Kitasatospora sp. NBC_00315: one gene and its partner. The protein of the gene in region 2 interacts with the protein of the main gene of each other region in a pairwise test. Links are inferred from orthologs where the notes say so. Each region holds a gene or a part of one and is shown on either strand. Other genes may lie near its edges.

What was found. Proteins that work in one complex are often made in the same cells at the same time.
Region 1: the proteins of panC (region 2) and OG823_RS05770 interact in binary tests that used the Escherichia coli proteins (3 or more experiments, as listed by UniProt). The link is inferred for Kitasatospora sp. NBC_00315 from one-to-one orthologs.

Annotation. Positions count from the first base shown.
Region 1 is NZ_CP108025.1:1,373,953-1,381,452, reverse strand. Bases 2,421-5,410 are described here. They hold OG823_RS05770 (NUDIX hydrolase), read right to left. Parts: upstream 4,206-5,410; coding sequence 3,636-4,205; downstream 2,421-3,635. Other genes in these bases: OG823_RS05765 (serine hydrolase domain-containing protein), read left to right, coding at 4,335-5,410; OG823_RS05775 (cytochrome b/b6 domain-containing protein), read left to right, coding at 2,949-3,563; OG823_RS05780 (molybdopterin-dependent oxidoreductase), read left to right, coding at 2,421-2,965. Also shown: OG823_RS05790 (hypothetical protein), read right to left, coding at 1-929; OG823_RS05785 (TetR/AcrR family transcriptional regulator), read right to left, coding at 1,202-2,008; more of OG823_RS05780, read left to right, coding at 2,303-2,420; more of OG823_RS05765, read left to right, coding at 5,411-5,558; OG823_RS05760 (nuclear transport factor 2 family protein), read right to left, coding at 5,632-5,955; OG823_RS05755 (DUF6325 family protein), read left to right, coding at 6,197-6,625; OG823_RS05750 (terpene cyclase), read right to left, coding at 6,886-7,500.
Region 2 is NZ_CP108025.1:4,766,642-4,774,137, forward strand. What follows is about bases 2,134-5,119. They hold panC (pantoate--beta-alanine ligase), read right to left. Parts: upstream 4,088-5,119; coding sequence 3,179-4,087; downstream 2,134-3,178. Other genes in these bases: OG823_RS19600 (L-aspartate oxidase), read right to left, coding at 2,134-2,586; panD (aspartate 1-decarboxylase), read right to left, coding at 2,604-3,053; OG823_RS19615 (Rossmann-like and DUF2520 domain-containing protein), read right to left, coding at 4,087-5,025; OG823_RS19620 (response regulator), read right to left, coding at 5,118-5,119. Also shown: nadC (carboxylating nicotinate-nucleotide diphosphorylase), read right to left, coding at 1-906; more of OG823_RS19600, read right to left, coding at 910-2,133; more of OG823_RS19620, read right to left, coding at 5,120-5,807; OG823_RS19625 (sensor histidine kinase), read right to left, coding at 5,874-7,091; OG823_RS19630 (SAM-dependent methyltransferase), read left to right, coding at 7,208-7,496. UniProt on the Escherichia coli protein: Catalyzes the condensation of pantoate with beta-alanine in an ATP-dependent reaction via a pantoyl-adenylate intermediate.

The DNA.
Region 1 (7,500 bases), 3.4 Mb from region 2 along the record:
CAGCGGGCGGCGCCGTCGCCGGTCAGCCGGGCGGGTACGGGTACGGTGCGGCCCTCGACCAGCACCACGGCCGGTCCCGAGGGAAGCAGCACCGTCCACACCTCGGCGTGCGGGCGGGCGCCGGCGGTGTCGGTGGCGAGCACCTGGACGGGGCTCTGGTTCCGCGCGAGCGAGACCACCAGGGCGGCGTCGGTCGGGCGGCCGTCCAGGGTCAGCGCCGACAGGCCGGCGTACGCCACTCCGGAGGCGGCGAACAGGTCCGCGAGGCTCGCGCCGGCCACGGCCAGATCCCGGCGCGGTGCCGCTCCGGTGCCGCTGAACAGCTCCTCGGCGACCTCGGCCAGGTGCACGGCCAGGTCCGTCCCGGCGTCCGGGGCGGTGAGCGGGTGGAAGACCGGCGGGACGACCAGGCGCAGTTCGGCGCCGGCGCCCGGCGCCAGGGGAGCGGGCCGGCGGGTCTGCTGACCGTTCGCGAGGTCGGCCAGCGGGGCGGTGAAGGGCGGCCGAAGCTTCGGATCCGCGACCTCGCCGGTCACCGGCAGCCCGAGGAGCTCGGCCGTGGGGGCGCCGGCGTCCGGGGTCGCGCCGCGGACCGCGCCGCCGCCGAACCGCGCGAGCAGCGCCGCGGCGGCCGCCGCGCCCGCCGGGGCGCCGGTCGAGGCCGCACGGGCGCGGGCCGTACCGGCCGCGACCACCGTGCCGAGGTGGCCGACCGCCTGGTGCGCCGGACCGTGCTCGGCGAGGCCGATCCCGAACAGGGACTCGGCGGCCGGGTGCGCGGCGCCGAGCAGGACGGTCAGCGAAGCGCTTGGGTAGCGGGTGGTGCGCCCGTCGAGCAGGGCTTCGGCAAGGGCGCCGAGCGTCGCGGAGGCCTGCTCGGCGGCCGCGAACGGAGCCACCTCCCCGTCGGTGTAGCCGTCCTGGGTCATGGTGGCGAGCCCCCCGCTCTACTGCGTTCGGTGATCGTCTGAGATGCGCTCAATTTCTATCAGACACCGCCCGCCCAGCTGAAGCCGAACAGGCTCGGGCGGGGTGCTGACCGGCCCGGCCGCCCCACCCGTCCCGGTCCTCCCCGCCGTGACCGGTCGTGCCCGCCGTGACCGGGGTGACCGCTGTGACCGGGCCGGTCGGGACGGACGCACCACCGGAGGTGACCAAGGGCTTACCGGGGCCGGGCCACCGGGGCCGGGGCGCCGGGGGCTCAGGCCGGCGGCTGCGCGGCGAGCCGGGCGACGGCCTCGGCGAGGTCCGGCCGGGCGAACAGGTCGGCCAGCCGGCTCACCAGCTGCCCGGCCGGCCCGTCCGGCCGCTCGTCGGCGAAGTACCCGGCGAGGTCGCCGGCCAGCGCCGGCTCCCGGGCGACGGTCAGCACCAGCGAGGCGATGAACCCCTGCACCAGCTGCAGCTGCAACTCCTCACGCGGTACCGAGCGTTCGGCCAGCCACTCCAGTGAGGTGATCTCCACGGTGGCGATCCACGCCCGTACCGCCAGCCGGACGGCCGCGCTGGGCGCGGGCAGCGCCAGGTGCAGCAGGATCTGGTCGTGGGCCGCCAGCCGCACCTGGTCGATCACGGCGTTGGTCCCCGGACTCGCCGCGACCGAGCCGCCGCGCAGCAGGGCCGAGAAGCCGGGGCCGTGACTGTCCACGAAGTCCAGGTAGCGGCCCATCACGCGCAGCAGCCGCTCCGAGAGCGGACCGCGGGCGGGTTCCTCGAAGCGTCCAGCCAGCTCCTGCCCGGCCCGGCGCAGGGACTCCTCGTACAGGGCCTGCTTGCCGGGGAAGTAGTGGTACACCAGCGGGCGGGAGGCCCCGGCGGCCGCGGCGATGTCGTCGATCGACACCTCCTCCGGCGGGCGGAGGCTGAACTGCTCCAGGGCTACGGCGATCAGCTGTTCGCGCCGTTCGTCCACACTGAGCCGCCGCCGGGGCCGGTCCGCGGCGGCAGTGGCGGTCGCGGCGGTCGCGGAGCCGGCCCGGGACGCCGCCGGCGGTGTACGGGAAGCCATGGCGTCACCCTATCCGGCCGCCCGGCCGGCCCGGGTGCGCCTGCCAGGGCCGGCCCGCGCCGGGCCCTGTCGCGTCTCGTGCCCGTCCGGTCGCACGCCCGTCCGGTCCGGTGCCGGCCCCTCGCACCACGGGACAGACCGGCGGCCGGCGGGCCGGCGGGCCGGCGGAGATGACGAAACCCTGACGTCTCCCGCCGGGCCCTGGCTCCGGGCCGTCCGACCTGCTCGAATGGAGGAGTGAACGAAAGCCCCGCCGAGCGCGGTACCCCCGTAGGCCGCCGCGTCATCCTCGGCATGCTCGGCCTGGGCGTCGCGGGCGTCGCCGCCGGCCCCTACCTTCAGCGCGCCGCCGACGCGGTGGTGTCCAAGGTCAGCGAGAAGGACCCGACCGGACTGACCGGCCTGCTGCCGGGTGGCGGGTTCCGCTACTACTCGGTGGTCGGTTCGGTGCCCACCCGCACGGCCGAGGACTACACCCTCACCGTGGACGGCCTGGTCGACCGGCCGGCCACGCACCGCCTGGCCGATCTCCAGGCGATGCCGCAGACCCGAATCGTGCACGACGTCCAGTGCGTCACCGGCTGGCGGGTGCCGGGCACCCCGTTCGAAGGCGTCCGGCTGTCGCAGCTGTTGGACGCCGCCGGTGTGCGGCCCGACGCCACCGCCGTGCGCTTCAGCTGCTTCGACGGCAGCTACACCGAGAGCCTCACCCTGGAACAGGCCCGTCGCGACGACGTGCTGGTCGCGCTGCGGATGCAGGACGCCCCGGTCACGCACGAGCACGGCGGGCCGGTCCGCCTGTACGTCGCGCCGATGTACTTCTACAAGTCGGCGAAGTGGCTCTCCGGCATCACCCTGACCTCCACCGTCCAACCCGGCTACTGGGAGCACTACGGCTATGACGTCGACGCCTGGGTCGGACAGTCCAACGGGCGCGACGATGCCCCGACCGACTGACCGGCGGGCCCGCTTCGCCCGCGCCGAACGCCGGGTGCACCGCGGCACCGCCGCCCTGATGCTCATCTGCATCGCGACGGCCGCCTGTCTGTACGTGCCCGCGCTCGCCCAACTCGTCGGCCGGCGCCGGTTGGTGGTCACCGTGCACGAGTGGGCCGGGGTGCTGCTCCCGCTCCCGCTGCTGCTGGGTCTCGGCTCGCGCGCGCTGCGCGCCGACCTCTCCCGACTCGGCCGGTTCGCCCCGTACGACCGGCAGTGGGTCTCGGCCGTGCTGCACCGCGTGCCGCGTCGACCGGCCGGGAAGTTCAACGCCGGGCAGAAGCTGTACGCGGCCTGGATCGCGGGGGCGGCCCTGGTGATGATCGGCACCGGCCTGCTGATGTGGTTCACCGACCTCGCGCCGCTGGTCTGGCGCACCGGCGCGACCTTCGTGCACGACTGGCTGGCGCTCGCCGTCGGCCTGGTGGTCGCCGGGCACGTCTGGATGGCCGTCCGCGACCCGGAGTCCCGGCGCGGGATGCGCACCGGGACGGTGGACCGGCTCTGGGCGGTGCGCGAACACCCGCACTGGGACGGCGACGGGCCCACGAGCAGCTGAGGCCCGCCCGGCCGGTCCGCCCGGTCGCTCCGAAGGCCGCCCTGCGCGGCCGTCCTGGCAGGGCCGGCCGGTTCAGCCGGCGGCTGCGTCCCCGGGCGCGGTGGACTCCAGGTAGCGCCGGTAGGCGTCGCGCCCGTCCGGGACGAACTCCCACTCGGCGAGCCGGCCGGCCAGCTCCTCACCGGTCAGCCAGTCGTGCCAGGCGACCTCCTCGGCCTGTGGGGCGACCGGTCCGTCCCACTCGGCCTCGTACAGGTCGCACCACCAGGAGAGCGGGCCCTGCTCGAAGAGGAACTTGAACAGCCGGCGCGGCTCGACGCCCCGGACTCCGAGCTCCTCCTCGGCCTCCCGCACCGCCGCGCTCCGGTAGGTCTCGCCGGCGCCGACCACACCGCCCACGAACATGTCGTACGCCCCCGGCGCGAACAGTTTGGTGTCCGTCCGCCGATGCACGAAGATCCGCCCCTGCGGGTTCCGGACCAGGATGAAGACGCACCGGTGGGTGAGCCCCAGCCGGTACACCTCTCCGCGCTTCGCCTGTCCGGTCACCCGGTCGTGCTCGTCGACGACGTCCAGCAGTTCTTCGGCGGGGTCGGCGGGGTCGGCGGGGTCCGGGACCGGAACCGTGCTGTGCTCGCTCATGACCGTCACCGTACCGAGTCGGCGTCCGCCGCACGGCCCGGCTAGGGTTCGACGCGGCGGTCGGATGATCGGATCCACCGATGACCGCCGGATGTCCGAGGGTGGGTCGGCGGTGGAAGGCGGCGCGCGGTGGTGGAGATCTGGGGCGAGACGGCCGAGGGCTACGGGCCGGTCCGGGAGGCCTTCGCCCGCAACTTCCGCGAGTACGGCGAGCTCGGCGCGGCCTTCGCGCTGTACGTGCGCGGCCGCAAGGTGGTCGACCTCTGGGGCGGCGACGCCCGGCCCGAGGTCGGCGGCCGTCCGGCGCCCGCCGTGCCCTGGACGGCGGACACCGCCCAGGTGCTGCGATCGGTCACCAAGGGCCTGACCGCCGCCACCGCCCTGCACCTGGCCCAGCGCGGTCTGCTCGACCTGGACGCGCCGGCCTCCTCCTACTGGCCGGAGTTCGGCGCGGCCGGCAAGGGCGCCGTCCCCGTCCACCAGCTGCTCTCCCACCAGGCCGGGGTGCCCGCGCTGGACGTGCCGCTGCGCCTGGAGGACGTGCTCACCTGGGAGCCGGCCGCCGCCGCCGTCGCCGCCCAGGCGCCGGCCTGGGAGCCGGGCACCGCGCACGGTTACCACCCGTACACCTTCGGCTGGCTGGTGGGCGAGGTGATCCGGCGGGTCAGCGGGCGCACCGTGGGCCAGTACTTCGCCGAGGAGATCGCCCGGCCCTACGGCCTGGACCTCTGGATCGGCCTGCCGTCCGGCGCGGCCTCCAGGGTGGGCCGACTGGTCGACCTGCCCGCGCCCGAGGCGGCGCAGAGCGGGCCGAGCGGGCTTCGGGTGCGTCCCAAGCAGGCGGTGGTCGACGCCTACCGCGACCGGGGCTCGCTGACCGCCCGGGCCTTCGCCTCGGTCCGCTCGGTGGTGGATCTCAACGACCCGGCCGTGCAGGCCGCCGAGATCCCCGGCGCGGGCGGCATCGGCACGGCCCGCTCGGTGGCCCGCTTCTACGCCGCGCTGATCGGCGCCGCCGACCGGCACGGCGGCGCGCCCGGGGAGGTGCTCGCCCCGCTGCTCGGCCCGGACCTGCTGGCCAGGGCGATGGGGCCGGCGGTCAGCGGGCCGGACCGCGTACTGATCGTGAACTCCACCTTCGGTCTGGGCTTCTTCCGGCACGGCCCGACCTCGCCGATGGCCTCGCCGGCGAGCTTCGGCCACCCGGGGCGCGGCGGCTCGCTCGGCTTCGCCGACCCGCAGCTGGGCATCGGCTTCGGGTACGTGACCAACGGGATGCAGCCCGGTGTCACGGGGGACATCCGCTCGCGCACCCTGATCAGAGCGGTGCGGGAGTGCCTGCCCGCGAGCTGAGGGGCCCGGCCGGGCCCGGGGGCCCGGGTCGAGGGGCCTCTCAGGCTCGGCAGGGGCCCCTCGGCCCGTCGGCTCAGGCCTGACCGGTCTCGAACCGGGTGATCTTCCCGCCGTCGACGGTGAACCGCCAGGCGGTGCGCATCTCGCCCCAGGTGTCGTTGCGGTAGTCGGCGATCAGCGCCCGGCCCGCGGAGGACTCGGAGCGGACGTCGATGCGGCCGCGGGACGCGAAGATCTCCCGCTCGGTCCAGTCCTCCACGTCGCGCTCGCTCCCGTCGTCCGACATCGTCGCGTCCGGCGCCAGGGTGTTCCGGAACGCGTCGCGGTCGCCGGCGTTGATCGCCGCCACCAGGGCGCGGACCGCCGGATCGGACAGTTTGTCAACGGCGATGGCCATCTGTGCTCTCCCTTGTCGAAGTACGGGGGCGGGATGTCGCCCCCGACTCCACGGTGCGCGCAGCCGGCGCCGCGGCCCGCGTCCGCGTGCGGCGCGTCGGCATTTCGACACCTTTGTGTGCTTGTATCCACAAAAAGGTGAATCGCGGAACGGGAATCACCGCAGGCAATCACCGCACCGGAACCGTGGACCGTCACGCACCGTCACGGAGCGGTGAACCGCGTACGGAAGGGGGTCCGGCATGGGACCGGCCGAACTGCTCGTCCTGACGTTCCCGCAGGAGACCATCACCGTCGAGGCGGCCAGGGCCCTCGGCAGGCTGAGCACGGGTGGTGACATCCGGGTGATCGACTCGCTGGTGGTCACCCGGAAGGCCGACGGGGAGGCGACCTACGGCGAACTCGCCGACTTCGAGCACCTCCGGGGCGTCGTGCCGGACGCCGGGGCGGCACTGCCCCTGATTGGCCCCGAGGACGCCCAGGAGGCCGCCGAACTGCTGGAACCGGGCACGGTGGCACTGATCGTCCTGATCGAGCACCTCTGGGCCCAGGCCGCGGCGGACGCGATCCGGGAGGCGGGCGGACGGATCGCCTCGGGCGTCCGGATCCCGCCGGAGAACATCGAACAGGCGGTGCGTGCCGCCCGGGCGCGGCGAACGGCCGGTACGTGAGGGCGCCGCCCCGCTCCCGCCGGTGCGGCCCGGTGCGGCCCGGTGCGGCCCGGTGCGGCCCGGTGCGGCCCGGTGCGGACGGGGGCCGACGCTTCGGTCGTACCCGCACCCGTACCTCTACCGCTCGGCGCTCTCGCGTCGCAGTCGACCGCCGGCCGGACGTCGCGGATGGGCCGGCGGGTCTCGGCCGGGTGGCCGGGCCGGGGCGGCTCACCTCCGAGGAGTGCGAGTCCGCCGCCGGGGCCCGGCTGCTCGCCGGCTCAGGCCATCCGGTAGCGCCCGGTCCTGGACTCCCAGTGCAGGTAGCCGGCCAGCCAGGCGGTCAGGCCCTGCGCGTAGCGCCCGGCGAGCTCCAGATCCGCCGGATCAAGGCCCAGCGCCCGGTAGCTCTCGGGGAGTTGGGCGACCAGCTCGGTGCAGCGCGCGAGCATCTGCTGTGCCTCGGCCGTGACGACGGCGCAGGCCTCCTGCGCCGAGCAGCCGCGCTCCCGCTGGACGATCATCACCAGGTTGTTGACGTCCCCGGTCGGCGCCTCCTTCGGGTAGGAGCGGACGTCGTTGCTCAGCGAGGGTATGTCGGCTGCCAGTTGCCGCAGTTGACGCAGCACCGGGTGGTGATGGGCGGCCATCGGCACTTCGAAGCGGCCGAGCCGCTCGATCATGTCGAAGATGGTCTCCATCGCGGCCGTGCCCCGTCGCAGGGCCAGGTAGCCCTCGCGATCGGGCGGTCTCTCGGAGATGCGCCCCGCGGCCTCGGCCGGGTGACTGGCGAAGTACCACTCCCAGTTGTACGCGGCGCGGGCCCGCCAGCGCGCGGGCATGCCGAGCGTGCTGCGCCGCCACAGGTCGGCGAACGCCGTCTCGGCGGGGGAGTC
Region 2 (7,496 bases):
GTAGTCGACACCAGTCTCCGCGACCTCGCGCGCGGTGGCCAGGGTGAGTCCGCCGGAGGCCTCCAGCCTGGCGCGGCCGGCTACCAGGGCGACGGCCTCCTTCAGCTGCGGGACGCTGAAGTTGTCCAGCAGGATCAGGTCGGCGCCGGCCTCCAGCACCGGCGGGATCTGCTCCAGGGTGTCCACCTCGACCTCGACCGGCAGCTCCGGGTACGCGGCCCGCACGGCCCGGAACGCCTCGGCCACGCCGCCGGCGGCGACCACGTGGTTGTCCTTCACCAGCGCCGCGTCCGACAGCGCCATCCGGTGGTTGGCGCCGCCGCCGCAGCGCACCGCGTACTTCTGCAGCGCGCGCAGGCCCGGGTGGGTCTTGCGGGTGTCCCGCACGACCGCGCCGGTGCCCTCCAGGGCGTCGGCCCAGGCGCGGGTGGCGGTGGCGATGCCGGAGAGGTGGCAGAGCAGGTTGAGGGCGCTGCGCTCGGCGGTGAGCAGGTCGCGGGTGCGGCTCCGGACCGAGAGCAGCAGCTGCCCGGCCTCGACCCGGTCGCCGTCCTGGACGTGCCGCTCGACCTCGAACTCCTCCTCGCAGACCAGCGAGACCACGGCCTCGGCGATCCGCAGGCCGCTGACCACGCCGGCCTCGCGGGCGGTGAAGTCGGCGGTGGCGACGGCGTCGGCGGGCACGGTCGCCACCGAGGTGACGTCCTCGCCGCCGGCCAGGTCCTCGGCCAGCGCCAGCGTCGCGACGTCCTCGACCTCGACCGGGTCCAGGCCGGCCTCCTCCAGCAGCTCGGCGAGCTGCGGGTCCAGGCCGGTCTCGTAGCCGTCGCCGTCCCCGCAGGCGCAGCCGTCTCCGCAGCCGCCGCTCGCGTCGGCCAGCGGGAGTTCCTCGTGGGTGTGGGACATGACTTACCGCTCCTCGGGAGTACTGACGGGGGTGCCGCTCGCGGTGGCGAGGGTGGTGACCAGGTGGCGCCGCCACCGCGCGTCGTCCCGCTCGGGGAAGTCCTCGCGCCAGTGGCAGCCGCGGGTCTCCTCGCGCTGGGCGGCCGCCGCGACCATGGCGGAGGCGACCAGGTGGAGGTTGGCGGCCTCCCAGGTCTCCACCCGGGGGTCGGCCGGCTTCTCGTCGGCCAGCTGCGCGTACGCCTGCTCGCCGAGCGAGGCGAGGCCGGCGGCGGTCGCCGCCATGCTGGCGGCCGAGCGCAGTACGCCCGCGCCGGACGACATCAGCCGCTGGATCTCGGCCCGCGCCTCCGGCGCCGGCAGCGGCACGGCGCGCGCCGTCCGGGCGGCCGCGACGTCCACCGAGCGCTCCGGCAGCTCGCCGGCGGCGTGCCGGGCGGTGAGGTCGGCGGCGATCCGCTCGGCGAAGACCAGGCCCTCCAGCAGCGAGTTGGAGGCGAGCCGGTTGGCGCCGTGCACGCCGGTGCAGGCCACCTCGCCGCAGGCGTACAGGCCCGGCACGGTGGTGCGGCCGAGCAGGTCGGTGCGGACGCCGCCGGAGGCGTGGTGCGCGGCCGGGGCGACCGGGATCAGCTCGGTCACCGGGTCGATGCCGTGCGAGCGACAGGACGCCAGGATGGTCGGGAAGCGCTCCTCCCACATCGAGGCGCCGAAGTGCCGCCCGTCCAGGTACATGTGCTCGGCGCCCTTGAGCTGCATCTGCCGGGTGATCGCCTTGGCGACGATGTCGCGCGGGGCGAGTTCGTTCAGCTCGTGCCGGCCGACCATGAAGCGGTGCTCGTCGGCGTCGACCAGGTACGCGCCCTCGCCGCGGACCGCCTCCGAGACCAGCGGCTGCTGGCCCTGGGCCTCCGGGCCCAGCCAGAGCACGGTCGGGTGGAACTGGACGAACTCCAGGTCGGTGGCCTCGGCACCGGCGCGCAGCGCCAGCGCGACGCCGTCGCCGGTGGAGACCGCCGGGTTGGTGGAGGCCGAGAAGACCTGGCCCATGCCGCCGGTGGCGAGCACCACGGCGCGGGCCCGGATGGCGCCCACGCCGTCGCGCTGGCCCTCGCCCATCACGTGCAGGGTCAGGCCGGCCGCGTGGCCGTCCGGGTCGGTCAGCAGGTCCAGCACCAGGGCGTGCTCGATCAGCTCCAGGCCGGGGTCGCTGCGCACGGCCGAGACCAGGGCGCGCGATATCTCGGCCCCGGTGGCGTCGCCGCCGGCGTGTGCGATCCGGCGCCGGTGGTGGCCGCCCTCGCGGGTGAGCAGGATCTCGCCGTCGGTGTCCAGGTCGAAGGCGGCGCCGGTGGCGATCAGGTGCCGGACGGCCTCGGGGCCCTCGGTCACCAGCGTGCGGACGGCCTCCTCGTCGCAGAGGCCGGCGCCGGCCACCAGGGTGTCGTCCAGGTGCTGCTCGGGGGTGTCCCCCTCGCCCAGGGCGGCGGCGATGCCGCCCTGGGCCCAGCGGGTGGAGCCGTCGTCCAGCATCGCCTTGGTGACCACCATGGCGCGCAGGCCGGCCTTGCGGACGTTGAGGGCGACGGTGAGTCCGGCAACGCCCGAGCCGACCACCACGACGTCGGTGGTGGTCGTCCAGCCGGGGGCGGGGGCGGTGAGGCGATGTGAGGGTGACATGGCGTTCAAGGGCTCCTTCAGCGACCGGCCGTGGGGGCGGCGGTGTCCGGGTTACCGTACGCCCGATCGCCGCGGAGCAGCCCGCTGCCCTCGGGGGCCTCGGCGGCGTCCGTGCCGTAACCGGTGACCCGGTTGTCGGCGTCGACGAAGACCACGCTGGGCACGTAGCCCTTGGCCTCGGCGCTGTCCATCTGCCCGTAGGCGATCAGGATCACCAGGTCGCCGGGGTGGACGAGCCGGGCGGCGGCGCCGTTGATGCCGATGACGCCCGAGCCGCGCGGGCCCGCGATGGTGTAGGTCTCCAGGCGGGCGCCGTTGTTGATGTCGACGATGTGGACCAGCTCCCCGGGGAGCAGGTCGGCCGCGTCCAGAAGGTCCTCGTCCACCGTCACCGAGCCGACGTAGTGCAGGTCGGCCTGGGTGACGGTGGCCCGGTGGATCTTGGACTTGAGCATGGTGCGGAGCATTCGGGTCACGCCTCCAGGGGGTGTCCCCGGCCGCCGGGCCGGGGGAGAGTGCATGCCATCACTACGGCTGTGGGTGGGGGTCGTCCCGGCCGGACGGCGCCGGTCCGGGTCGTTTCCGACCGTGTTTAGCGGACGATGATGCGGACGTTGTCGATCAGGCGGGTGGGGCCCACCTTCGCGGCCACCGCCAGCACCGCCTCGCCCTGGAAGTCGTCCGCCGCTTCGGTGAAGTCGTCGGGGTCGATCAGGGCGAGGTAGTCAAGGGTGACACCCTCGGCGCCGTCGAGAACGGCCGAGGCCGCCTCGCGGACCGCCTCGGGCCCCCGCGCCGCCGCGTCGCGGCCGGCGAACAGGGCCCGGGAGAGCACGAGCGCCTGCTCGCGCTCGGGCTCGGAGAGGAAGCGGTTGCGGGAGGAGCGGGCCATGCCGTCCTCCTCGCGGACGGTCGGCACGCCGATCACCTCGACGTCGAAGTCCAGGTCGGCCACCATCCGCTGGACGATCGCCAGCTGCTGCGCGTCCTTCTCCCCGAAGAACGCGAAGTCCGGGTCGGTGATGTGCAGCAGCTTCGCCACCACGGTCAGCATCCCGTCGAAGTGGCCCGGGCGGGTGGCACCCTCGAAGCGCTCGCCCATCGGGCCGGCCGACAGCCGCACCTGCGGCTCGCCGTTCGGGTAGACCTCCTCGACCAGCGGCGCGAACACGACGTCCGCGCCGTGCTCCTCGGCCAGGCGGACGTCGGCGGCGAGCGTGCGCGGGTAGCGCTCCAGATCCTCGCCGGCGCCGAACTGCAGCGGGTTCACGAAGACCGTCACGGCCACCCGGCCGTCCGCCCCGACCTGCTTGCGGGCGGCCCGGATCAGCGCGGCGTGGCCCTCGTGCAGGGCGCCCATGGTCATCACGACCGCGTTGTCCACCGGCTCCTCGTCCGGCCAGAAGGCGGGCTCGAAGTCGGCGACGGTGTGGGTGAGCGCGACCTTGCGCACCTTCGTCGCCCTGAGCGGCTGCCCGCCGCGCTGGTTCTTGCCCGCCATCAGTTGCTCTCCTCGTTGAGTACGTCCAGCAGCGCCGCCGCCGACTCTTCCTTGAGCGATCCGCCCCGGACCGCCCGCTGCGCCGTGGCCCGGGCCATCGCGCGGTACGCCTGATCGATGTCGGGGGACACCGTACGCAACTGCGCCAGGTGACGGCGCAGCGTACCGGCGTCGCCCCGGGCCACCGGGCCGGTCAGGGCCGCGTCGCCGGCCCGCAGACTGTTGTCCAGGGCGGCGCCGAGCAGCGGGCCGAGCAGCCGGCCCGGTTCGGCGACCCCGGCGGTCCGCAGCAGCTCGACGGCCTGCGCGACCAGGGTGACCAGGTGGTTCGCGCCGTGCGCGAGGGCCGTGTGGTAGAGCGGGCGGACGCCCTCGGGCACCCACTCGGGCTCGCCGCCCATCTCCACCACCAGGGCCTCGGCGACCGGGCGCAGCTCCTCCGGGGCGGTGACGCCGAAGGGGCAGCCGGCCAGCCGGGCCAGGTCGACCGGGGTGCCGGTGAAGGTCATCGCGGGGTGCAGTGCCAGCGGCAGCGCGCCGGCCCGGGTGGCGGGATCGAGGATCGCCACCCCGTGCGCCCCGGAGGTGTGCACCAGCAGCTGCCCCGGGCGGACGGCGCCGGTCGCGGCCAGGCCCGCGACGAGGTCGGCCAGTGCGTCGTCCGGGACGGTCAGCAGCACGAGGTCGGCGGCGGCCAGCACCTGCGGCGGGGTCACCAGGCGCACGCCGGGCAGCTGGGCCTCGGCGCGCCGGCGCGACACGGCGGAGACGCCGGAGGCGGCGACCACCGTGTGGCCGGCCAGTTGCAGGGCGGCGCCCAGCGCGGGCCCGACCCGGCCGGTGCCGACCACGCCGACGGCCAGGCGGGCGGGGCGCTGCCCGGGGTCGGCGGGGGAGCCGAAGGGGTCGGGGAATCGAGACGATGCGGACGTGCTCACGGCTCGGTGTTCGTCCTTACTCTCCGTTCCGGTCCCCTGCGGGTACCGGACGTGGGGGTCAGTCTACGGCGACCGGCGGCCCCCGGGGGAGGTCAGTCGCCGGCGCCGGCCCGGACCAGCCCGGCCTCGTACGCGAGGACGACGGCCTGGACGCGGTCGCGCAGGCCCAGCTTGGCGAGGATGCGGCCGACGTGGGTCTTCACGGTGGCCTCGGAGAGCACCAGGCGGGCGGCGATCTCACTGTTGGACAGGCCCTGGGCGACCAGCAGGAACACCTCGCGCTCGCGTTCGGTCAGCGGGGCGAGGGTCGCGGCGCCGGGGGCGGCGCCCGGGGTGGGCAGCACCTCGGCGAAGCGGTCGATCATGCGGCGGGTGGTGGTCGGGGCGACCACCGCGTCGCCGGCGTGCACGGCCCGGATGGCGGCGACCAGTTCGGTCGGCGGGACGTCCTTCAGCAGGAACCCGCTGGCCCCGGCCTTGAGGGCGGCGAAGGCGTACTCGTCCAGGTCGAAGGTGGTCAGGATGAGGACGTGCGGCGCGCCGGGCACCGGGACCCCGTCGGCGGACAGGCAGATCTGCCGGGTCGCCTGCACGCCGTCCAGCCGGGGCATCCGGACGTCCATCAGGATCACGTCGACCTCGGCGTGCCGCAGCACCTCCAGGGCCTGGGCGCCGTCCCCCGCCTCGGCGGCGATCTCGATGTCACCCTGCGACTGCAGGATCATCCGGAAGCCGGTGCGCAGCAGCTCCTGGTCGTCGACGAGCATCACGCGGATGGTCATGGGTCTCCCTGTTGCTGGACGCCGCCGCGCCGAGGGTCCGACGGTCGATCGGGCTGTGATGGAACGCTACTTGAGGGCCGTGAGGGGCAGGACCGCCCGGATCCGGAAGCCGCCGCCCGGCCGTGGCCCGACGTCGAGGCTGCCGCTGACCATGCCGACCCGCTCCCGCATGCCGATCAGACCGTGCCCGAGGCCGTCCGTCCCACCGGTGGTGAGCTGTTCCTCGGTGGTGCCGCGTCCGTCGTCCTCGATCAGGACGGCCAGCTCGCGGTCGCCGAAGTCGACCGCGACCCTGGCCCGGGCGTCGGGGCCGCCGTGCTTGCGGACGTTGGTCAGCGCCTCCTGGACGATCCGGTAGACCGTCAGCTCGACGCCCCGGGGCAGGTCGCGGGCGTCGCCGGAGGCCGAGAAGTCGACCGGCAGGCCCGCGGTGCGGACCTGCTCCAGCAGATCCGGCAACTCCTCCACGCCCGGCTGCGGCACGTACTCGTCGGCGGTGTCGGCGGTCCGCAGCACCCCGAGCAGGCGACGCATCTCCACCAGCGCCTGACGGCCGGTGGAGGCGATGGTGCCGAGCGCCTCCTTCGCCTGCTGGGGCGAGTTGTCCAGGACGTACGCGGCGCCGTCGGCCTGGACGATCATCACCGACACGTTGTGCGCCACCACGTCGTGCAGCTCGCGGGCGATCCGGGCCCGCTCGGCGGCCACCGCGACCTTCGCCTGCGCGTCCCGCTCGCGCTCCAGCCGCGCGGCGCGGTCCTCCAGCTCGACCAGGTACGCCCGGCGGACCCGGGTGAGCCGGCCCCACGCCCAGCAGAGCACGAACGGGGTGGACATCAGCACGGCCAGCAACAGGCCCTGCAGCACGCTGTGCTGCGGCCCGGCCGGTTGGCCCTGGTCGTCCGCGGTGCCGGTCGGGAAGCGCCAGAGGGTGAGCGGGCCGGCCGCCAGCCCGGCGGTGAGCGCCAGGCGCGACGCCCACGTGGAGCCGAAGGCGGCGCCGGTGTACGCGAACACCAGGTAGCCGATGCTGGACGCCGCCGGGTCGACGCTCAGCGCCACCTGGCCGAGGCCGAGGACGACGGCCAGCGCGAGGGTGAGGTCCGGATTGCGCCGGCGGAACACCATCAGCAGGGGGACGGCCACCGCCAGCAGGTAGTGGACGGCCACCCGCCAGCCGTCCTCGTTGTGGTCGGGCAGCAGGGAGAGGCCGAGCACCAGCAGCGCCCAGGCGGAGTCGGCCACCATGGGGTGTCGGCGAAGCCAGGCGTTGAGTCGATGCACCTCTCCAGCCTAGGCAGTCGCAGGACGCCCCCAGGTCCGCCGGGAGAGCGATCCCGTCTACTCCCTAGGTCGGAGACGCCCGGGCGCATCCCGGTCGCCGGGTAGCGTCGACCCCCATGACGTGGATGCGATGGCGGCCCGCCATGGAACAGGCGCTGTACGGCACGGACGGCTTCTACCGCAGGCCCGAGGGGCCGGCCGGGCACTTCCGGACGTCCGTGCACGCCTCCGCCCGGTACGCGGGGGCGGTCGCCCGGCTGCTCGGGGAGGTGGACGAGGCGCTGGGGCACCCGCGGGAGCTGGCCTTCGTCGACGTCGGCGCCGGCCGGGGCGAGCTGCTGGCCGGCGTGCTGGCGGCGGTGCCGGACGCGCTGGCCGCGCGACTGCGCCCGTACGGGGTGGAGC